2 regions of the Staphylococcus sp. IVB6214 genome follow, and region 2 is predicted to be linked to the other one. Evidence: a T-box and tRNA genes for the amino acid it is inferred to sense, from the RefSeq annotation. Region 2 holds a T-box; the other holds one or more tRNA genes.
What was found. The T-box of region 2 lies ahead of serS (serine--tRNA ligase). A T-box ahead of a tRNA ligase gene usually reads a tRNA of that ligase, here a tRNA-Ser.

Region 1: it has a tRNA-Ser gene. The T-box ahead of serS (serine--tRNA ligase) is inferred to sense a tRNA for this amino acid. The anticodon was not compared.

Annotation. Positions count from the first base shown of each region.
Region 1 covers NZ_CP094723.1:655,193-667,870, reverse strand. Annotated here, with positions in the region: gene menH (2-succinyl-6-hydroxy-2,4-cyclohexadiene-1-carboxylate synthase) at 1-751, opposite strand, end outside; gene menD (2-succinyl-5-enolpyruvyl-6-hydroxy-3-cyclohexene-1-carboxylic-acid synthase) at 738-2,411, opposite strand; gene MUA51_RS03215 (isochorismate synthase) at 2,404-3,759, opposite strand; gene MUA51_RS03210 (1,4-dihydroxy-2-naphthoate polyprenyltransferase) at 3,938-4,876, shown strand; gene MUA51_RS03205 (ABC transporter permease) at 4,935-5,702, opposite strand; gene MUA51_RS03200 (ABC transporter ATP-binding protein) at 5,699-6,349, opposite strand; gene MUA51_RS03195 (GNAT family N-acetyltransferase) at 6,336-6,917, opposite strand; gene MUA51_RS03190 (YolD-like family protein) at 7,072-7,482, shown strand; gene MUA51_RS03185 (CPBP family glutamic-type intramembrane protease) at 7,581-8,183, opposite strand; gene MUA51_RS03180 (YkvS family protein) at 8,190-8,375, opposite strand; gene lplA (lipoate--protein ligase) at 8,566-9,558, shown strand; gene MUA51_RS03170 (IDEAL domain-containing protein) at 9,630-9,848, opposite strand; gene MUA51_RS03165 (competence protein ComK) at 10,069-10,713, shown strand; tRNA gene MUA51_RS03160 (tRNA-Ser) at 10,982-11,070, opposite strand; tRNA gene MUA51_RS03155 (tRNA-Asn) at 11,072-11,146, opposite strand; gene MUA51_RS03150 (hypothetical protein) at 11,409-12,431, shown strand.
Region 2 covers NZ_CP094723.1:1,129-13,806, forward strand. Annotated here, with positions in the region: gene dnaA (chromosomal replication initiator protein DnaA) at 1-219, shown strand, start outside; gene dnaN (DNA polymerase III subunit beta) at 396-1,529, shown strand; gene MUA51_RS00015 (DsbA family protein) at 1,663-2,352, shown strand; gene yaaA (S4 domain-containing protein YaaA) at 2,518-2,748, shown strand; gene recF (DNA replication/repair protein RecF) at 2,745-3,860, shown strand; gene gyrB (DNA topoisomerase (ATP-hydrolyzing) subunit B) at 3,873-5,804, shown strand; gene gyrA (DNA gyrase subunit A) at 5,840-8,434, shown strand; gene MUA51_RS00040 (NAD(P)H-hydrate dehydratase) at 8,493-9,305, opposite strand; gene hutH (histidine ammonia-lyase) at 9,519-11,036, shown strand; T-box leader at 11,071-11,271, shown strand; gene serS (serine--tRNA ligase) at 11,348-12,628, shown strand.

The DNA of each region.
Region 1 (12,678 bases), 650 kb from region 2:
CATATTCTTCCACATGAACTGTATGTCCAACTTCAGGGACAATGTTGATATTTGCTTGTACAAAGTGCTGTTTCATCGCTTCAGCAATCGAGACGAACTTCTCATCCCACTCCCCAACTATGATTTGTACTGGGCATGGAATATCTGCTAATCGCGGCCATAGATTCGGCATGTTGCCTGTGCCGTAATCTACTAATGCTTTTGCAAGTCGTTCTGGTTGCTGTGATAAACGCATCTGTCTAATACGTTGTTGCACTTGTGATGGTAAAAATTGTTGCGATTGAAATAATGGTAATCGCTCCCAATCATTGACGAATACTTCAAGATTTGCCAACTCTAATACACGTGCACGTGCACGATCCACTTGTTGGCGTTCGACACGAGCTTCTTCATCTCGAAGTCCAGGTGACCCGCTTTCTAGGATTAGCCCAGATAACATCTCACCGTACTCTGTTGCATAACCAAGTGCTACACGTGCTCCCATTGAATAACCGTGTAAGTATAAGTCATATTCACTATATCGTGACAATAATTCATGCAACTGTGTGATAATCCATTCAAAATCCCAAATGACTGCTGTCGACGATGTATCCTGACCGTGTCCCGGTAAGTCTACGAGCAGCAAATTAATGTCCTCTGTCAATGGTTCAATATGTTGCCCAAAGGTCGTTTGATCACTAATAAATCCATGCAACATCACCAGCGTCTGTTTCGTCTGTCGTTGTGATGGATACCAATTATAATGTAACATTGGCTACCTCACCCAAACATTGATAAAGTTGTTGATGCATCTCATGATTCATCTCTCGATTCGTCTTCACTTCCATTAAATGGGATGTCATTTTAGGTAACTTCATATAAGACATCGTATCCAAGTCGGTTATCTGCTGGTAACCAAAACCATATAACAAAGCAACATGTTCAAAATCCAGATGCATCGGCGTTCCAAACAAACGTTCAAAGTGTTCAGGTGCCTGCTCTTTTTGTGGTAAATATGAGAAAATCCCACCACCATTATTGTTTAGTAAAACAATGTTCATTTGAATATCATTCAGTTTTGACATGAGTAAGCCATTCATATCATGATAAAGTGCCAAGTCACCGATCAATAACGTCACGGAGCGATGAACTGCCATACCAAGCGCTGTCGATACAATACCATCAATGCCATTCGCCCCACGGTTAGCATAAATACGTGCTTCATTATCAAAATATAAGTTATCAATATCACGAATTGGCATACTGTTGCTGACAAATAAACAATCATCTTTGCCAAGCTTCTCCAAAAGACGACTGACATAAGCCGCTTCTCCTGTCGCATGTCTCTGTATTGCTGTTACTTCAGCACGTGCCTGTTGTTCTAATGTTTGCCAATCGTTCAACCACTTTTTACGATATGCAGTTGGTATCGTTTCTAACGACCTGAAAAAGTCATTCGCTGACATCTCAAAGAAGTAGTCTGGCTTTTTCGGGAAAGCATCTCTATCCGCACCATTTTGTACTAGAATTTGTTCTGCTGATGTTTGTTTGAGCCACTGATTCAACTTTTTAGAAATAACAGGTTTGCCAACTCGAATGACAAAGTCAACATCTAGAGAAAGACCAGATCTTAGCAATAAATCATAAGTCGCAATGACATTAGGATGTTTTGTGCTGCGTATGCTATTCAAAGGATCTGCCAAAATCGGCAAGTCATATACTGTTGAAAATGTTAAAACCTGAGAAATATCTTGATGTTGCATATCCCCCACAATGATTAAGCCTTTAGGTTGTCGTAACGTCTTCTCTAACACTGTTGGATCCATTGTTTTTTGGTAATGTGTCGGGACATATGTGTGCGTCGTCAATAAATCTTTACGTGACAAGTCAGGCGTCAATGGTTCTGCGAATGGTAAGTTGAAATGAACCGGTCCTTGCTGTGGTCCATCAAAGTATTGACTCGCACGTTCTAATTGATATTGATTGGTTTCAATACATCCGATTGTACCGTCTGCCAGTGGCATATCAAATTGATATCGGACATAATTTCCGAACATATTCACTTGATTAATCGCTTGTGGTGCACCGATACCACGTAACTCATGTGGGCGATCACTTGTTAAGACAACGAGTGGCAAGCGACTAATATCACTTTCTGCTACTGCCGGCACATAGTTAGCACTTGCTGTTCCTGATGTACAGAGTAACGCAACCGGTCTGTCACTCCCCTTAATCAAACCGAGCGCAAAGAATGCAGCGCTACGTTCGTCCGGATGTACCCAAGTTTTAATTTCTGGATGACATTCAAAAGCGATTGCTAATGGTGTAGAACGTGACCCTGGACTGATCACGACTTCACGAATGCCATATGCATATAATTCAGAAGCAAAATGAAAGACTTGTTCTGTGAGATTTTGTTGGTGTTTATCCAATATCTGTCACTCCTAACGCGTCCATCATCGGACTGAATTTCAAAGCTGTTTCCGCAACTTCGGCAGCTGGATCTGACGCTTTGACGATACCAGCACCTGCATAAAGTATTGCTTCGTCTCCCTTCAATAACATCGATCGAATCGCAACAATAAATTCACAATCATCATATGCATCAATCATTCCAACTGGTGCACCGTACAAACCACGTGCCGCATGCTCATGTTCATCAATATAGGCCATTGCCATCGACTTTGGATATCCGCCTAATGCAGGTGTTGGATGTAATCCATCCACTAATGACATATGCGAATGGCCTTCGAGAGGGCCACCTATCTCAGTGAATAAATGATAGAGATGATCATTTTTTAAAATTTTAGGTGTTGCATCGTATGTTGCTTCTTTAACAAAAGGTTGGATGTCTTCAAGAATACTATTCACAACAATTTGATGTTCTCCTAGATTTTTCTCATCTTGCAAAAATGCTTGCAGACGTTTGGCGTCTTCTGCACTATTTTGCGTACGATGAAGCGTTCCTGCAACCGCCTTTGTTGATAACATTCCGTCTTGCACACGAAAGAGCTGTTCTGGCGTTTGTGAAATAAATGTATCTGTTCCTGCCTCTATCACAAATAAATAACTATTTTTCTCATTGCGCAGTGCGTTTTGTAAAATCGTATCGATATGTATTTGTGATGAAAACTTTATTTTTCGTTGGCGTGATAACACAATCTTTTCATCATTTGCTAACTGTTCCACTGTGCGTTCAACTAAATCTTGCCATTCTTGTTGCTGAACATTTTCAATATGCAATACTTCCGGCATGTCATTCGTTTCTCGTAGTGGTGTTAACCCTTCAAACCGTTCGATTAAGCGCAGGAACATATCCATCGAAAATGTGTTGCGTTCTACTGTATAAGTTAAAAACGTTTCACCGTCTACTTGTGAAATAAGTACTTCCGGCAAAATAAAATGATGCTGGTCAAATGCTTGCCACACATCGTCTGTCCGTTGATCTGAAAATTGAAAACCACCACAAAGTCTCAGGTGATGTCTTTCATTTTCAGGATTTACAAATAATATATTTTGTCTAAGCTTTTGCCATTGCTTAAAAATCGCTTGCTTATCTACTTGCTTATTTTTAATTTGAGTTGCAATACGATACCCAAAAAATGCAGTTTTATTATCATTTAAACGAAAATAAAATCGACTTCCTGCTGCTTCTTTCGTCGCATCAAACAATGTCATCGGATCAATGGCATGCGATAATTTAACTTCAACAGAAACCCATTGTTCGGTCGCTTGCTTGATGGCTTCTTTGATTGCCTGTTCACGTGCGTCAACAGTCATCTCTTTCTCACTTCTTTCGTCATAATCATCTAATTTTTTTCATCATTTTATTTTAACATTTTTATGACGTGTTGTGTGCTTAAGAACTTGAAACATTAAAGTTTGCATTGATTTAAAATGTAATCTTTTCTATACTAATTCTGTATCATAAATACTAATAATCGAGGTTTTAATCTATATGGGCACGCAATTTAAGCAACATTCATCTTTACACAAATATTGGTTATTAATGCGTCCACATACGCTAACAGCATCTGTTGTTCCTGTACTAGTCGGAACAGCTACTGCTAAGCTGTTTATGTTGGGAAGTGAGGATCATCTCTCGCTCTTACGCTTAATCGCTATGTTATTGGCTTGTCTACTCATTCAAGCTGCAACGAATATGTTCAATGAGTACTATGATTATCAAAAGGGACTAGATGATCATGAATCAGTCGGTATTGGGGGTGCTATCGTACGTCACGGTATGTCATCGCAATCCGTCTTCAACTTGGCAATCGCGTTTTACGTTATCGCTGCTTTGCTCGGGCTGCTATTAGCCGCTCAAACATCATTCTGGTTAATTCCGGTAGGTCTGCTTTGTATGGCTGTTGGCTACCTTTATACAGGCGGTCCTTTTCCGATTTCATGGACACCTTTAGGCGAGTTATTTTCAGGTGTTTTTATGGGTATGTTTATTATTTTAATCACCTTCTTTATCCAAACGGGTAACGTCCAAGGCTATGTTGTATGGATCAGTATTCCAATCGTCATTACAATCGGACTCATCAATATGGCAAATAATATTCGTGATAGAGTAAAAGACCAACAAAGTGGCAGACGTACTTTGCCTATCCTTTTAGGCAAACAAGGTTCACTATACTTTTTAGCGGCTTGTTACGTATTTGCTTATTTATTTGTTATTTTTACAGTATTCTTCAAAGACGGCGGCTCACTTTTCTATTTATTAGTGCTTTTGAGCTTCCCAATGCCAGTCAAAGTATATCGTCGTTTCAGTAAAAATGATACGCCACAGACAATGATGCCAGCGATGGCGGCTGCAGGTAAGACCAATACATTCTTCGGACTACTATATGCACTTGGTATTTATATTAGTGCATTACTCGGTGGTGTTTAATACTCAAGATGTCAAAGAGACACATCCTATTCTCATCATAATAGGATGTGCCTCTTTTTTATGTGACTTTATTCATTTGTATCAATTGATGACGATGATTGAAAAATTGGCGATAACTCAAATATGTACTCACAAATGCAGAGATAATCGTTGCTGTTGTATGGATGAATACAACCATCAATTGAAACTTTATCGCTTCTAACGGTGGCACACCTGCAATAATTAATCCAGTCATCATTCCGGGAATGGACACTAACCCATAAGTTTTAACTGAATCAATCGTTGGAACAATTGCTACTTTGATACTTTCACGAATAGCATCTTTAGCTGCAAGAATTGGTTCTGCACCCAATGACAACTTCGCTTCAATAGCTGCCGTCTCTTTTGTAAAAATACGATCCAAGTTTTGATAACTTAAATTAATTGCAATCATTCCATTACTTCCAACCATTCCTGCAATAGGAATCAATTCATTCGGTTTCATACTAATTGCACCCGTCAATAACACGCCTCCTAAAGAGATGAGTGCCCCCGACATAATCGCAGTAAATGAAATCCAGAAAACATGCTTCATAATAGATGATGCGCGTTTAATCGTATTCGCTGCTGCATTAATCATAATGACAAGAATCAATCCCAATACAATCCAAGTTGTTTCCAGTTTGAATACGAACTCTAACATATAGCCAATAATGACAAGCTGGATTACAGCACGGACGGCTGCAATGATTAAATCTTTCGCAATAAACAATCGTTCTTTATAAGAAATTGTAATAGGTACTAACAATAATAGCGCTGTTAAGACAAGCGAAGTCGTACTCATCATGTGAGCGCCACCTCCTTATGTAATACCCCGTTTTTTATTACAACCTGTCTATCAAAATGGCGATGGCTTTGTTCATCATCATGTGTAATCCACAGAACAGTTGTCCCTTTTGCAACATAATCAAAGATAAGTTGTTCAACACGAATACTATTTTGATGATCCAATGCACTTGTTGCTTCATCTAGTAATAAAACATCAGGTTGATACATGAGCTGTCGTGCGATAGTGATACGCTGCTTTTCACCACCGGACATTCGCTGCACACGATCTGACAATTGATAATGACCCAATCCTACTGCTTCCAAAAGTTCCTGTGCACGCTGCTTATCGAAATGCTCTTTTCGCACAATGGATGGGAAACTCAAATTATCAGCAATTGTCTCACCAAATAATGCAATACTTTGTGATAAATAACTCACTCGAGTCCTTAATACTTCTGGTGTATACGTGTCATAGGGCTGATGATTAAAATACAATGTTCCTTTCGTCGGACTAATCAAGTCAGCAATGAGTCGTAATAACGTACTTTTCCCACTACCAGACGGTCCAGTAACAGCAATAGCTTCTCCTTTTTGCACTGACATCGATAAGTCTTGAATGATTGGCTGTTTATCAAATTCATAACTTATATTTTTAAGTTCTAACATTCAACGATGCCTCGCTTACATATGTCATATAGTAATAATGATGATGATAAAGTTTCTTTTCAGACTTTACTTCAAATCCTAGTTTTTTATAAAGAGAAAATGCTCCTTTATTATCATGGTCACAATTTAAGCTCCATATTGTCCCTGGTTCACTTTGCACCAAATATTTGAGAAGCTTACTAGCAACACCACGTCCACGAAATTGTGGAAATGTCGCTACTGACTCTATATACGTGTCCGTCACATCCGCTTCCATAACCGGTAAAGGCGTTGTCGTTGATAACGGGAGTTTTTGCGCAGCTTCAAGTGTTTCCCAAGCAGCTTCATATGCCTGTTCATGGCGACCAGGATATGCAATAATCATGCCGGCCACTTCATCTTCTATTTCATAAACATACACATGGCTAAAATGATTGCGATAGTGTGCTTTTACTGTACTCTCTTCAATCGCTGCAATCACTTGCGGTTCTGAGTAACGTGTTACAATTTCTAACTCCATATCTTTCCAAATCATATATGTTAACTTTGCAATAGCATGTCGGTCTTTTACTTCTGCCGATCGAATCATTTGTATACACTCCGTTTCTAAATAACAATACGTCTTTATTGTAGCCTAATTCCCTCCATTTTTTAAATAATTGTTTCAACATAAAGCGAATATACGTTCTTTCACTTCACAAAATAGGAACATGCGTTCTATAATGGTGATTGAGGTGACAGCTATGAAAGATAAAACTCTACCCCAACATTATCAATATGAGACAGACTATCGTAAAATACCGAGAGAATATTTGAATACGAACATTCCTAAAGGACGTGGTATCGTAAAATGGGTGCCTTTTGCTACCTTAACCGAACAATTCGAATGCTTAAAAAAAATTGAACAATCACAGCACAAACAGCCACAACCTATTCTCAGTGAGGACCAGCTATATGAATTGAATTACATGTTACACCTTAAGTTATCTACTCATACATCTGGTGTCTTTCAGTACTGGTCAGAGGGTGCCATACATACAATCGAAGGATCTATTCTAAGTATTCATTCACAAAATCAAACTTTGACAATTACGGGCACACAGACCCATCAACCCGTGACACTCCATTTCAATCAACTCTGTCACATTGAATGAAATGGAGAGATAAAAATACGGATTTTTGAACACCTGACTCGGGTTCAAAAATCCGTATTTATAAATTAAGATAAAGTAAATGGTTGGCATATGCCCCATTAACCATGAAATATTAATAAAATAACAACCGCTACAATTTGCGCAACTGTAGTTGTTGCAATACGTCTTGTGTAAGTATAACTCACACCTAATACGAGTTGACATACAAAAATAAAGGCAACAATCCACCAACGATCTAAGTATATAAAGAATGTACTAGACACAATGGCACAGATTAAAATACTGATCCATGCATGATGGAATCTTCGGTCCAACTCTTTATGAAGAATTGAGCGCAAATACAGTTCGTGACATGGCATGACGAATAGCAAAGTCACCAACATTTGCCATTTAAAGTACACGCCTGTACGCGACAACTGTTTGATCAACGATAAATACGTTAAATCTTTCGTCATGAGAGAGAATACGACTTGGATGAGTACGAGTATCACACCTGTTACTAAGCCTATTGCAATCGACGTAAGAAGTCTTTTTGAAGTAATATCACGCTGATAGAACACATAACTAATACCCGCAATTAGCATGATGCCTGTATACAATTGCCAGTAGACGTTATGTTGTCCCCACATAATCATTAATATGATGTGAAAAGCAATAAAACTTGAAATAAACCATAGTAGCGGCTTGTTAATTGTTTTCATAATACCTTATCCTTTTTGCTCTACAATTTTATAACGTTTGTGATTGATGACTGTTTTTTCAGGTAAGTCTAGTGTCGCAAAGTTATCCATAATTGTTAAATCAACAATGACAGAGTTATCATTGATCTTTTCGACTTTACCTTTCAGACCATCATGAAATTCTACAATGTCGCCTACTTCTGCTATTGTCATCACATTCGCCCCCTTAGAAATTAACTAGACTATATTGTACTAAAGTTTACATCTTAAATAAACTATTTCCGTCATTTTTTATGATTTAGCCATAATATTACAACATCAAAGTTCAATTATTGGAAAAAAGTTGGAAAATGGTGCATAACTATATTTAAGGGCATAATGGGAGTAAAGGAGAGGTAAAACGATGAAATTTATCAGCAACAATAACAATACAGATCCCACGCTGAATCTTGCTATGGAAGAATACGTACTGAAAAATGTACCGATGGATAATGATGAAAGTTATTTTTTATTCTATATAAACAGACCATCTATCATTGTCGGAAAAAACCAAAATACCATTGAAGAAGTCCATCAATCTTATATTGATGAAAATAATATTGATGTTGTACGTCGCATATCTGGAGGCGGTGCTGTATACCATGACTTCGGCAACTTAAACTTCAGCTTTATCACAAAAGATGACGGCCAAAGCTTCCATAACTTTAAAAAATTCACACAACCCATTGTTGATGCATTGAATAAAATGGGCGTTCAAGCAGAAATGACAGGTCGCAACGACATCCAAGTCGGACAAGCAAAAATTTCTGGTAACGCAATGGTAAAAGTGAAAGACCGTATGTTTAGTCACGGAACATTGATGTTAAACAGCGAACTAGATGAAGTACAAAATGCATTAAAAGTAAATCCTGCGAAAATACAATCAAAAGGTGTCAAATCTGTACGTAAACGTGTCGCAAATATCGTCGAATTTTTAGATGAACCTATTGATATTGATACATTTAAAGAAATTATCTTAAAACAACTATTTGGTGACTCGGACGTTGAAACATATCCATTAAGTGATGAAGATTGGAAAAACATCGAGCAGTTAGCAAATGAAAAATATCGTACGTGGGATTGGAATTACGGTAAAAATCCAAAGTATAACTTTGAACGTGAACATAAATTTGAAAAAGGCTTTGTTCAAATTAAGTTAGATGTGAAAAAAGGCCGAATTGAGCATGCTAAAATTTTCGGTGACTTCTTTGGAGAAGGAAATATTGAAGAATTAGAACGCGCACTTGAAGGCGTTACACACCAAAAGCCAGCAATTCATGAAGCTTTAAGAGATTATGATATCCATCATTATTTCGGTGCGATTCCAAAAGATGAATTGATTGATTTAATGGTATAAAAATAACAGGACGATTCATCAATAACGTGGTGAATGGTCCTGTTTATTTTTTCATGGAATGACTCGAGGAATTAGACAATGTTTTGCGCCTCCAACTCATTATATTCATTAGTATACATCATAAAATCTGCTTCATTTTTATTTAATAAAGCCTTGTCAATCAACTGCTCTAATTCTGCCTTTCTGTGATGTCTAAGTGCCGCCTCAATAACGAGTTCTGCACCTAATCTGTTAACTGCTTGCATCGGGTTGACGAGTATTTGTTCCTTTACATCAATTTTATGTTTCATGATGACTCCTCCTCAAATTGTTGTTTTGTTTTTGATAATACACAGTATACCGAAAGCAAATTCAAAATGCAATAAGTTTTCTGAATTTTTTCAAGTTTAGAAACAATAAAAATAAAATATTCTTATTTAAAATTTTCTGACTCCTTTGTTGACAAACCGCCCTTACGTTTTATAATTAATTTTATAAAGAAAGAGCAATAATTTGAAAGGATGATACCTTATGAATCAACAAAATCAAATAAGTCATGTCATTGATCCAAACGTTATGGTCATCAAACCGATTAGTGGATCGGACGGAATGTTCACACGAACTGAACTTCTATATAGCAATGGCAAGCGAAAAACTAAAAACATGCGCCCACTACGTTTAATAGAATTGGCATGTCGCTATCGTTACAATACTTATTCACATATCAAAGCTGAAGTTAAAACACTGACCGGTATTTCAAGCAAGCCCCCTTTCTTTCTTCCAGAAGCCAAGACTGTTACTTTTTTCTCCACACACTCTGACCGAGTTCAACAAAGCTGTTGGTTTAATGTCGAGTATGTTCGTCGAATTGAACACTACAAAACGGGTAAATCAAAAGTTTATCTGCATGGCGGTCATACACTTATCGTGAATGTCTCTCAATACACCCTACTTCATCAATATCAAAATGGCATACATCTTGCTTATATTCTGTTACGTCAAGAGATTGAAGCAGGTGAACTTGTTAAAAGATACACTGAAACACAACGAGAAGAATTAATAAATATTGTGAGTGAATTTGTTAAGACACTTAAAGACATACGTCTCGCTCTCAATGCTGAACAACGTTATTACCCTCAAAAGATTGCAGAAGATCCCCCTTTTAAAAGCTATTAGTCATCAACTACACTTTTTCAACATCATTCAAATTCCCTACAAAACTTCTTTTTTCTATTTTTCTAAACATTATTTTTTATAGGCGCATCATGTCTCCAGTTTATTTTAATTTAGTATTTTAAACGATAGAGACATATGCGCCTTTTTAGCATTTAAAAAGTGAGACAGCACATAATACCATCCCACCACAAAAGATTAAGACTCTATAAAGTTGTCTCTATTTCACTGAATACAAAAAAGCACTATCATACGATAGTGCTTTTTTTAACGGAAACGGAGGGATTTGAACCCTCGCGCCGCTCTCGCGACCTACACCCTTAGCAGGGGCGCCTCTTCAGCCAACTTGAGTACGTTTCCATGGCTCCACAGGTAGGACTCGAACCTACGACCGATCGGTTAACAGCCGATAGCTCTACCACTGAGCTACTGTGGATTAATATGAACTTTTCTTAACACAAATATTATTATAACAATATCATGATAGAAATCAAGGGATAAATAAAAAAAGTTAGCAGAACATTTACACCTTGAAGGTAGATGTTCTGTTAACGTAACTGATTTGTGTGTGATGTGGCTTATTTTCATTATACAAAATGACTTTAATCAAAAAATTTTTAGTACAAAATACTATTTACGAAATTTTTACAGATATATATACTAAGTATATGACTATATTAATAAAGGAGCGAATTATTTTGAGAAGTAAATGTATTAAACGAGCAAGTATTGTAGCAGGTATGGTTGCAACAACTCTTTTATTCACAGCGTGTAGTAATAATGATAATTCGGCTGAAAAGACAGAACAAGCTGACCAAACACAGCATGCGATGACAAAGCAAGAATTCAAAGAACTTCCATATAGTGAGTTTTACAAAATGGAAGATCTCTCTGAACAAAGCTTGGAGAACTATGAGAAAGGAAATAGTGTTCATTTAAAAGATAAAGATAAAGTCATAAAGGCACTTGAATCAGCCAATCATAGTGGATCACACAAATTCACAAAAACCTACGATGATAAAAATGATAAATACTTACCACAATACACTAACGAGCAAGATCCTGATGATGAAAACATCAAAAGACATTATGCATTCAATGTAGAAAACATCAAAATTGGCGAAACATATAAGAACCCCAATTTAGAAATTAGCGTCAAATCTGCTAAAAAATATTCTGCGGAAGATATTGAGAAAAAAGCAGTTAATGGTTTAGAGTATCAAGTAGAGACCTTTGACTCTGATGGTATAAAGAGCGTTGGCATAACCAAAACTGATAGAAATGGTCAAAAATTATCTTTAGGAAACTATCGAACTGGCGTCTCACCAGAAGGTAAAAAACTTGATGATGGTATTCTTAAATTAACCATACACTATAAAAATAATTCCTCTATATCTAAACAAGCGCCTTTCAGTAAAGATTTAGAATCAATTATTCGAAAGAAGCCAACTACTGATAGTGGTTACAGCTCAGATATGAACATTTTAGATATAAACAACGTTAAAAAAGATGGCAAAAAAATATCAGAAAGCTATGAGACGAATCCATTAGGCGTGTTAGAAACAAAGCCAGGAGAAACAATTGAATTCGATGCGTATGTAAGCGTATTAGATATACATGATGGTTTACTTTATGTGTTTGAGTGGAAATATGAAGATCCATTAAATTGGGATTGGATTGCCGCACCGCCTTTTAAAGGTGCAATCGATTTGGATAAATAATTGAACAACGAGCAATTTTATTTTAATTGAAAACTTAATATTTTTAGATGCTTTCATTTTTATTCTTTAATAGTCGATTCTCCAAATAAATAACCATGCAATATCTGTCAACAGAACGGATATCACATGGTTATTCCTTTTTATTGTATTTCTAATTACATTTTAAAATAAAACCGCAACCTATTAAGATGATGGTTAAGACTGATGATATAAATTCAAAATATGAAGTGGGACATGCATCAACATG
Region 2 (12,678 bases):
GCAAAAAAACGTACAAAATCAATCGCATACCCTCGCCAAATCGCAATGTATCTATCTCGTGAACTAACCGACTTTTCTTTACCTAAAATTGGTGAAGAGTTTGGCGGGCGCGATCATACGACCGTGATACATGCACACGATAAAATCAAAAAAGAGCTTGAAAATAATGCTCCGTTAAGACAAGAAATCAAGCAATTTGAAAAAGAGCTTAGAAGTTAGATTGTGGATAGTGTGCAGAAGTTGTACACATCATGCACAAGTTATCCACATGTGCACATCCTTTATTTTTCTTAATTCGTAAAGGTTATCCACTAATCCACAAACCCTACTACTATTATTACGATTTTTAATAATAACTATAACTTATATAAACGACTGAAAGGAGTTTATACTTTATGGAATTCACAATTAAACGTGATTATTTTATTACGCAATTGAACGATACATTAAAAGCCATCTCACCGAGAACCACTTTACCGATTCTAACAGGGATTAAGATCCATGCGACAAACGAAAGTGTCGTATTGACAGGGTCTGATTCTGAAATTTCTATTGAGATTACTATTCCAAACCATATAGATGGTGAAGAAATAGTAACAGTGACAGAACCAGGATCAGTTGTATTACCAGGTCGTTTCTTCGTGGATATTATTAAAAAATTACCAGGAAAAGACGTCAAATTAATAACAAACGAACAATTTCAAACGCTGATAACATCAGGTCATTCAGAATTTAACTTAAGTGGTTTAGATCCAGATCAATACCCACTGTTACCACAAATTTCAAGTGAAGATGCGTTACAACTACCAATCAAAGTATTGAAAAACATCATTGCACAAACAAACTTTGCAGTGTCCACCTCAGAAACACGCCCAGTACTAACAGGGGTCAACTGGCTTATACAAGAAAATGAATTAATATGCACTGCGACCGATTCACACCGCTTGGCTGTAAGAAAGTTGAAATTAGAAGACGAAGATATCAGTGATAAAAATGTCATCATTCCAGGTAAGGCATTAGCTGAATTGAACAAAATTATGTCAGATAGTGATGACCACATTGACATTTACTTTGCTTCGAACCAAGTGCTATTCCGAGTAGGTCATGTCAACTTCATTTCACGCTTATTAGAAGGGCATTATCCTGATACGTCTCGCTTGTTCCCAGAAAACTACGAGATTAAGTTAGGTCTCGATAACAGCGAATTCTATCACGCGATCGACCGTGCATCATTATTAGCGCGTGAAGGTGGCAACAATGTCATCAAGCTCAGCACGGGAGAGAACCAAATTGAATTGTCATCAACATCACCTGAGATTGGAACGGTAAAAGAAGAAATTACAGCAAATGATGTTGAAGGTGGCAACTTAAAAATTTCTTTCAACTCGAAATACATGATGGATGCATTGAAAGCCATTGATCACGATGAAGTAGAAGTCGCATTTTTCGGTACGATGAAACCATTTATTTTAAAACCAAAAGACGATGATACGGTGACGCAATTAATCTTGCCAATCCGCACATACTAGAGAGAAAAGCTAGGGCGATACGCCTTAGCTTTTTTCGTTCTGTACAGAAGTAATATATTTTACTCATACGTGTAGTGATGTAGGGGCGAAATCGAGTATAATAAAACTATATGTAATCTTGGAGGAACAGAATATGAAAGTTAAAAAGACGCTGTTGATTGGCGTTGTCATTTGTTTATTTGTACTTGCTGTTTTAGGAACATTCTCTTTTTCAAGCGATTCAAAAGATAAATTGGACAGTAAAGCCTTGCATAAAGACACTGCTTTACAGCCACAAATCGGCAACAAGAAGAGCGACGTGAAACTCGTACTTTTCGGTGACTATAAATGCCCGTATTGCGGAGATTTTGAAAGCCAAATATTACCAAAAATTCAAAAAGACTATATCGAAACGAATAAAGTTGAACTCCGTTATGTGAATGTACTCATTCATGGCGAGGAGTCTAAGTTATCGACACGTGCGTCATTAGCGGTTAATAAATTTGCACCAGAAGCGTATTGGTCATTCCATGAAGCATTATATCGCGCGCAGCCGAAGTCAAAAGAAGCCGTGTCAGATGACAAGTGGTTAACAGAACAACTTGTTGAAAAAGAAATCAACAAGTTGAAGATTAAGCCAGAACAGAAGAAACAAATTTTGAATGCTTACAACGATAAAGTATTTCATCAACAAGCGAAGCATGATGATCAATTGGCGAAACAATACAAAGTATCTAAAGTGCCATCTTTATATGTGAATGGTGAACGTGTAAAAGATGTCACTGATTATGAAGCAGTCAAAGGTGCGATTGATCAAGCGCTTGACGAACAGAAAAACAAATAAACAGATAGTGGATTTTGTCTGCTGCTATCACATCAAAGAACAAGGTGTGTTGCTCATTTGTTTCACATGAAACTTTTAGCGACACACCTTAAATAAATATGCATTTCTACATGAAATTTAGCGGATAAAAAGGTATAATAGACTAGGTGAGCAATTACGAATGGAGTGATAATTTTGGCTGAGGAAGTTACAGTGGATAGCGTTTTGACATTAGGTCAGTTTTTGAACTATGAAGGTATTATCGAATCAGGTGGCCAAGCAAAATGGTTTTTACAAGAATATGATGTGTTTTTGAACGGTGAGCACGAGACACGTCGTGGTAAAAAGTTAAGTGATGGCGATGTGATTGAGATTCCTGAAGTAGGATCTTATGTGATTAAAATTGGTGAACAATGAAGTTAACAACACTCCAGTTGGAAAACTATCGGAACTATGCGCAAGTTGATTTGGCATGTCATCCGGAAGTCAACATACTCATTGGAGAGAATGCACAAGGTAAGACGAACTTACTTGAGTCAATTTACACATTGGCCTTAGCTAAAAGTCACAGAACAACGAACGACAGAGAGTTGATTCGGTTCGATGCAGAGTATGCTAAAATAGAAGGTGAATTAAGCTTTAGACATGGTCATATGCCTTTGACAATGTTCATTACGAAAAAGGGCAAAAAGGCAAAGGTCAATCATTTAGAACAGAGTCGCTTGACGCAATACATCGGTCATCTTAACGTTGTTCTATTTGCGCCAGAAGATCTCAATATTGTAAAAGGCGCGCCACAAGTGAGACGTCGTTTTATTGATATGGAGCTTGGACAGATATCAAGTTTGTATTTGAATGACTTATCGCAATATCAACGCATACTCAAACAGCGAAATCATTATTTGAAACAACTACAACTCAAGCAACAAAAAGATACGACAATGCTAGAGGTGTTGAATCAACAGTTTGCAACATATGCAGTCAAGGTGACTTTGAGACGCCAGCAGTTTATTGCAGAACTTGAAACACTCGCAGCACCGATTCATTCAGGGATTACGAATGGCAAGGAACGCTTGACATTGCAGTACATGCCGAGTATCAAGATACAAGACGTCGCGCAAGGTGAGGAAGGCTTAACCAATGATGTGTTTGAATCACTACAAGCCTCCCTTACGAAAGAGATTGAGCGTGGTGTGAGTTTGCAAGGACCACATCGAGATGATCTTGGCTTTCAAGTGAATGAGATGGATGCGCAGACGTTTGGTTCTCAAGGGCAGCAACGTACAACGGCACTCTCAATTAAGCTAGCTGAAATAGAATTAATGCAGCAAGAAGTGGGGGAATACCCCATTTTGTTGCTTGATGACGTATTAAGTGAGTTAGATGATTCTCGACAAACGCATTTGTTGAGCACGATACAACATAAAGTACAGACATTTGTAACAACGACATCCGTGGATGGTATCGACCATGAAATAATGAAAGATGCTAAAATATATCGAATTGCAGAAGGAAATATTAAGAAATAGTAGAAAGTGAAGGTGGAAGCATTGGCTGATGTGAACAACACAGAAAACTATGGTGCGAGTCAGATTCAGGTATTAGAAGGTCTCGAAGCGGTTCGTAAGCGACCAGGGATGTATATTGGCTCGACTGCAGAACGTGGTCTACACCATCTCGTATGGGAGATTGTAGATAACAGTATTGACGAGGCACTTGCAGGCTATGCAGATACGATTGAAGTCGTCATTGAAAAAGACGATTGGATCAAAGTAACAGATAACGGTCGTGGTATCCCGGTCGATATCCAAGAGAAGATGGGACGTCCAGCTGTCGAAGTTATTCTTACAGTGCTTCATGCCGGCGGTAAGTTTGGCGGTGGCGGATATAAAGTATCAGGTGGTTTACACGGTGTAGGTTCGTCGGTTGTAAACGCATTGAGTGAGACACTCGAAGTATACGTGCACCGAGATGGTCGTATTCATCACCAATCATACAAACGCGGCGTGCCGGAATTTGATTTGAAACAGATTGATGATACAGATAAAACGGGAACAGTTATCCGCTTCAAGGCAGATGCTGATATTTTCCAAGAAACAACGGTTTATAACTATGAGACATTACAAAAACGTATTAGAGAGTTAGCATTCTTGAACAAAGGGATACAAATCACATTGCGAGATGAACGAGATGATGAGGCGCCACGAGAAGATAACTACTACTACGAAGGCGGGATTAAGTCTTACGTTGAGTTGATTAACGAGAAGAAAGAGCCGATTCATCCAGAGCCTATTTACGTGCATGAACAACGTGATGATGTTGAAGTGGAAATAGCCTTACAGTATAACAGTGGCTATGCGACTAATTTGCTGACATATGCGAACAACATCCATACGTATGAAGGTGGGACACACGAGGACGGCTTTAAACGGGCGCTGACACGTGTTCTTAATAGTTATGGATTACAGTCCAAAATTATCAAAGAAGACAAGGAGCGTCTCTCTGGTGAAGATACACGTGAAGGTTTAACTGCGGTTATCTCTATCAAGCATGGTGATCCACAATTTGAAGGACAAACGAAGACGAAGTTAGGGAACTCAGAAGTGCGTCAAATTGTAGACCGTACGTTTTCAGAGCTGTTTGAGCGCTTCTTGCTGGAAAATCCACAAGTAGGTCGTACAATCGTTGAAAAAGGTATTATGGCATCCAGAGCACGTATTGCGGCTAAGAAGGCACGTGAAGTGACACGTCGTAAAACGGCTTTAGATATTTCGAGCTTACCGGGTAAACTGGCGGACTGTTCAAGTAAAGATCCGTCAGAAAGTGAAATCTTCTTAGTAGAGGGTGACTCTGCCGGGGGGTCTACGAAGTCAGGACGTGACTCACGTATTCAAGCAATCTTGCCATTGCGTGGGAAAATTCTTAACGTAGAAAAAGCACGATTAGATAAGATTTTAAATAACAACGAAATCCGTCAAATGGTCACAGCATTCGGAACGGGTATTGGTGGCGAATTCGATATTTCAAAAGCAAGATATCACAAGATCGTGATCATGACCGATGCAGATGTCGATGGTGCACATATCCGTACGTTGTTACTAACTTTCTTCTATCGCTTTATGCGTCCGTTGATTGAAGCGGGCTATGTGTACATTGCACAACCGCCACTTTATAAATTAACGCAAGGTAAACAAAAATATTATGTCTTTAATGATCGCGAATTAGACAAGTTAAAAGAACAGCTGAATCCAACACCGAAATGGTCGATTGCACGCTATAAAGGTTTGGGTGAGATGAACGCCGATCAGTTGTGGGAGACAACAATGAATCCAGAAAATCGTGCGATGTTACAAGTAACGCTAGACGATGCGATTGAAGCGGATCAAACGTTCGAAATGTTAATGGGCGATGTCGTTGAGAACCGTCGCCAGTTCATTGAAGATAACGCTGTCTATGCCAACCTGGATTTCTAATATGAACACTTGAAAATGAAAAGGAGGATATCTTGATGGCTGAAACATCTGAATCAAGAATCAATGAACGGAATATCAGCAAAGAGATGCGTGAATCATTTTTGGACTATGCCATGAGTGTTATCGTATCTCGTGCATTGCCAGACGTAAGAGATGGTTTGAAGCCTGTGCATCGCCGTATACTTTATGGTTTGAATGAACAAGGCATGACGCCGGATAAACCTTACAAAAAATCAGCACGTATCGTTGGGGACGTAATGGGTAAGTATCACCCGCATGGTGACTCATCTATTTACGAAGCCATGGTACGTATGGCACAAGAGTTCAGCTACCGTTACCCACTGGTAGATGGTCAAGGGAACTTCGGTTCAATGGACGGTGATGGTGCTGCCGCAATGCGTTACACAGAGGCGCGAATGACGAAGCTTGCGCTAGAACTTTTAAGAGATATTAACAAAGATACGATTGATTTTATCGACAACTACGATGGGAACGAACGAGAGCCGAGCGTCTTGCCGTCTCGCTTCCCGAACTTATTAGTGAACGGTGCATCAGGGATTGCGGTTGGGATGGCAACGAATATCCCACCGCACAATATGCGTGAAGTTATTGACGGTGTGTTGAGTTTGAGTCATAACCCAGATATTTCAACAGCAGAACTGATGGAAGACATCCAAGGACCAGACTTCCCAACAGCGGGTTTAATTCTTGGTAAGAGTGGCATTCGTCGAGCGTATGAAACAGGACGTGGCTCTATCATGATGCGTGCAAAAGCTGATATCGAATCACGTGGTGGTGGTCGTGAACGCATCGTTGTGACTGAAATTCCTTTCCAAGTGAACAAGGCACGTATGATTGAGAAGATTGCGGATCTCGTTCGTGATAAGAAGATTGAAGGCATAACAGATTTGCGTGATGAGACAAGTTTACGTACAGGTGTCCGCATCGTTATTGACGTTCGTAAAGATGCCAATGCAAGTGTCATTTTGAACAACTTGTATAAACAAACACCATTGCAAACATCATTTGGTTTCAACATGATTGCATTAGTGAATGGTCGTCCACAGCTGATTACTTTGAAAGAAGCACTATACCATTATTTAGAGCATCAGAAGGAAGTCGTACGTCGTCGTACTGCATACAATTTGCGTAAAGCAAAAGACCGTGCCCACATTCTTGAAGGATTGCGTATTGCGCTCGATCATATCGATGAGATTATTGCGATTATCCGTGAATCAGAGACAGACAAAGTCGCAATGGATAGTTTACAGACACGTTTCTCATTGTCAGAACGCCAAGCGCAAGCTATTTTAGATATGCGTTTACGTCGTTTGACAGGTCTAGAGCGAGACAAGATTGAAAATGAATACAACGAGTTGATTGCTTATATCGCTGAGTTAGAAGAGATTCTAGCAGACGAAGAAAAGTTACTCGCATTGGTACGTGAAGAGTTAACAGATATCAAAGAGCGTTACGGTGATGATCGTCGTACAGAAATTCAATTAGGTGTCGTTGATCACTTGGAAGATGAAGACTTAATCCCAGAAGAGCAAATTGTGATCTCATTAAGTCACAACAACTATATTAAACGATTACCAGTATCGACGTATCGTGCACAAAATCGAGGTGGACGTGGTGTTCAAGGTATGAATACGCTTGAAGACGACTTCGTAAGCCAACTCGTAACGACAAGTACGCATGATGATGTCCTCTTCTTTACGAACAAAGGACGTGTGTATAAGTTACGTGGCTATGAAGTGCCGGAACTCTCACGTCAGTCTAAAGGCATTCCAGTCGTCAATGCGATTGCGCTTGAGAGTGATGAAGTAATCAGTACAATGATTGCTGTGAAAGACTTGGATTCTGAAGATAACTTCCTAGTCTTTGTCACGAAAAATGGCTTGGTGAAACGTTCAGCATTAAGCAACTTTAACCGCATCAACAAAAACGGTAAAATTGCGATTAAGTTTAGAGATGACGATGAGCTTGTAGCGGTTCGTTTGACGGATGGCCATAAACACATTCTCATCGGTACATCACAAGCTTCACTCATTCGCTTCAAAGAGACAGATATTCGTGCGATGAGCCGAATTGCAGCGGGTGTGAAAGGTATTTCATTACGTGGGGACGATGAAGTTATTGGTCTCGGTGTTGCAGATGAAGATACCGAAGCGGAAATTCTTGTCGTGACGGAAAAAGGATACGGTAAGCGTACACCGATCAGTGAATACCGCTTGTCACGTCGTGCAGGTATGGGTATTAAGACAGCCAATATTACTGAGCGTAACGGTAAGCTTGTGTGTATCGCAACAGTTGAAGGTGATGAAGATGTGATGGTCGTAACAGATCACGGCGTCATCATCCGTATGGAAGTAGAAGACATTTCTGTAAATGGTCGTAATACACAAGGGGTGCGCTTGATTCGTCTTGATGATGATCAGTTCGTTTCTACGGTTGCTAAGGTAAAGCAGGAACCCGATGACTTAGAAACGGAAGAACAAGACGGCGGGGTGTCTAAAGTGTCTGAAACAGGCAGCGATAATGCTGACGGTTCAAAAGAGATATTGAGAGAAGACTTCATGGCACGTGTTGAAGAAGACATTGCTAATGAAGATGAAATAGACGAATAACAGTCCATATAAAAAAGGTTCAGAGCATACGGATGTTCTGAACCTTTTTGCGTCTATATTATTGTTCGAGTTGTTTCATTGCGTAAGGAATTTCGTCAATGATTTTTGAAGGTGGAACGACATACATATCTTTCGACAATTTTTCTCCAATGTAGCTATGTGTATAGGCAGCGCTTGTCACGGCATCAATTGTGTCATCAAATTGACCGATGAAGCTTGTAATCATCCCAGCTAGTGTATCGCCCATTCCGCCTGTTGCCATAGCAGGTGTACCAATTTCTAGCTTATATTCATTGTCTCTGAAAAAGATTTCAGTGCCGTGCTTCTTCAAAACAACTGTTGCGCCAATCTTATCAACAGCAGCACGATTGCGTTCATACGTCTGTTCTTCAATTGGAATACCACTGAGACGTTCCCATTCTTTTTGATGTGGTGTGTAAATGATTTTGCATGGTGGGATTTCTGGTTTGAGCTTACTCATAATAGAAATCGCATCGCCATCAACAATCAACGTATGGTGTGATTGAATATTTTGTAGCAAGAATGTCATCGCATTGTTCCCTTTAAAGTCGAGCCCAAGTCCTGGACCGATTAAGATACAATCTGACTGTTCGATGACTTTTGTCAGTTTCTTCGTATCATTAATATCAATCACCATCGCTTCTGGACAGCGTGAATGGAGTGCGACATGGTTCGTTGGATGCGTTGCTACCGTAATCAAACCACTCCCACTATACACGCATGCACGTGCGGCTAACATAATCGCGCCACCTAACGTTGCATTACCACCGATCAGAAGAATACGACCATAGTCACCTTTGTGCGTATCTTGTTTGCGTTTCGGTATTCTAACATCCGACAATATTTCCATAGAGCAAGAACCTCCTATCTGATATTCCATTATTACAACAAGATATGATATACGGGTGTGACTTATTCGTCAATAGATAAAATAAGGCGATTTAGCGTGGCATTCAAGTAACGCGCTACCTAATAACGAATATGACCCCAGCTATTGTGTAAGTGATAGCTGGAATCTATACTGAAATGAGGATGGCAAGAAATAGCAAAGGGGTTGGATAAGATGGTTTTATATTTAACAGGTGATCAACTTAGGATAAATGATATACGTGACTTCTTACATGAACAGACAACCGTAGAAATTACAGAAGATGCACTCACACGTGTCAAAGAGAGTCGGGCAATCGTAGAACGTATTATTGAAAACAAAGAGACTGTTTACGGTATTACAACAGGATTTGGTTTGTTCAGTGATGTGTTGATCGATCCACAACAATACAATCAACTACAAGTCAATCTGATACGCTCACACGCATGCGGGGTAGGGGACCCGTTCTCACAAGAAGTATCATTAGTCATGATGGTATTACGACTGAACACGCTGCTAAAAGGGCACTCTGGGGCGACAGTTGATCTCGTCAGACAGTTACAATTCTTTATCAATCAAAGAATCATTCCGGTAATTCCACAACAAGGTTCACTGGGGGCATCGGGGGACTTAGCCCCTTTATCACACTTAGCTTTAGCTTTAATAGGAGAAGGGCGTGTCTATTATCATGGACAGATGTTAGACAGCTCGGATGTCTTGGATAGTTTAGATAGAGCCCCATTAAAGTTACAAGCCAAAGAAGGCTTGGCATTAATCAACGGAACACAAGCAATGACTGCACAAGGAGTTGTGACAATGATTGAAGCGGAGCATTTGGCTTATGAGGTAGAGTGGATTGCTGCATTAACACATCAAGCGCTGAGAGGGATAACAGATGCGTATCATACGTCTGTTCATACAGTGCGGAATTTTGATGAACAGACAGATGTAGCAAGACGGATGTTAGACTGGCTTGAAGGATCAAAGCTGACAACACGACAAGGAGAGTTACGTGTACAAGATCCGTACACATTACGTTGTATTCCACAAATACATGGTGCGAGTTTTCAAGTATTCAATTATGTACGTGAGAAGTTAGAATGCGAGATGAATGCAGCCAATGACAATCCATTGATTTTTGATGAAGGAGACGAAACGTTAGTCATCTCTGGTGGGAACTTTCACGGACAACCGATTGCGTTTGCATTGGACTTCTTAAAAATTGGTTTGAGCGAGCTGGCTAATGTATCAGAGAGACGTCTAGAACGTCTTGTTAATCCACAGTTGAATGGTGGTTTACCTGCATTTTTAAGCCCAGAACCGGGGCTACAAAGTGGTGCGATGATTATGCAGTATGCGGCGGCAAGTCTTGTATCAGAGAATAAGACATTGGCGCATCCAGCAAGCGTTGATTCTATTCCATCGTCAGCGAATCAAGAAGATCATGTATCAATGGGGACGATTGCGGCAAGACACGGATACAAAATATTAGAAAATGTACGTCGTGTGATTGCGATTGAGGCGATTATTGCATTGCAAGCAGTTGAATTGAGAGGGATTGAAGGGCTTTCGCCAAAAACACGAGAACAGTACGAAGCACTACGTGAAATCGTGCCGTCAATTACAGAAGATCGCCAATTCCATAAAGATATTGAAGATGTGGCGAATTATTTACAAAAAGGTGCGTATTATGATAGGGCTTGCAATTTATAAAATAGTCTGATATATTAAATATAAATTCAGAATAATTAATTGTTTGTGGACTAAGTAATATCTGAATCCTAACAGAGAGTTTGTGGTCGGTGTGAACAAACAGGTGATAAAGATATGAAATCTACCCACATATTAAGAACAATTCGGGTAAAACCGTTAACTTTTGTTGAGCGCAGGCATATTTTTAATATGCTTGTTAAATAGGGTGGCAACGCGTAGTAACCACGTCCCTTGTAATAGGGACGTGGTTTTTTTTATGGGTTCCCCCAAAAAATAAATCTCACTAATACACAAAGAAAGGATGTCGCACTATGTTAGACATTAAATTATTCAGAAACGAGCCTGAGAAAGTTAAAGAGAAGATTCAATTACGTGGAGATGATCCGGTTGTTGTTGATGAAGTGTTAGAACTTGATCAAAAACGCCGTGAACTAATTAAACAAACAGAAGAATTAAAAGCAGAGCGCAATAAAGCATCTGAATTAATTGCTGAAAAGAAACGTAATAACGAAGACACTGAAGAAGCAATCCAAATGCAACGCCAAGCAGGAGAAAAAGTAAAAGAAATCGATGCAGAACTTAAAGAAGTGGATAATGCATTACAAGATAAATTATCACGTATTCCTAACTTAATTCATGATGATGTGCCACAAGGTGCAGACGATACTGAAAACGTTGAATTGAAAAAATGGGGCACACCACGTGAATTTGACTTTGAAGCAAAAGCACACTGGGATCTTGTTGAAGAGTTAGGTATGGCAAACTTTGAACGTGCTGCACGTGTATCTGGTGCACGCTTTGTATTCTTAACAAACGAAGGTGCGAAGTTAGAGCGTGCCTTAATCAACTACATGTTGACAAAACATACAACACAACATGGTTACACTGAAATGAATGTACCACAACTTGTAAACCGTCACTCAATGTATGGAACAGGTCAACTACCTAAGTTTGAAGAAGACTTATTCAAAGTTGAAAAAGAAGGTCTTTACACAATTCCAACGGCAGAAGTACCATTAACAAACTACTACCGTGAAGAAGTGATTCAACCGGGTGTGTTACCTGAAAAATTCACAGGACAATCTGCATGTTTCAGAAGTGAAGCAGGATCTGCTGGTCGTGATACACGTGGCTTAATCCGTCTTCACCAATTCGAAAAAGTTGAAATGGTGCGCATTGAAAAACCTGAAGATTCTTGGAATGCATTAGAAGAAATGACTGGTAACGCAGAAGCGATTCTTGAGGAATTAGGCTTACCATACCGTCGTGTGATTTTATGTACTGGAGACATTGGCTTCGGTTCAAGTAAAACTTACGATTTAGAAGTATGGTTACCAAGTTACAACGACTATAAAGAGATCAGCTCTTGCTCAAACTGTGTTGATTTCCAATCACGTCGTGCAAACATCCGCTTCAAACGCGACAAAGATGCAAAACCTGAATATGTACACACATTAAACGGTTCTGGTTTAGCAGTAGGTCGTACATTTGCAGCTATCGTTGAAAACTATCAAAATGAAGATGGTTCTATCACAATCCCAGAAGCACTTGTACCATTCATGGGCGGACAAACAGTCATTGAACCAAAATAATTCTCGGTACCAATATTTACTCTCTAAATTAATATAGATACACGAAGGCC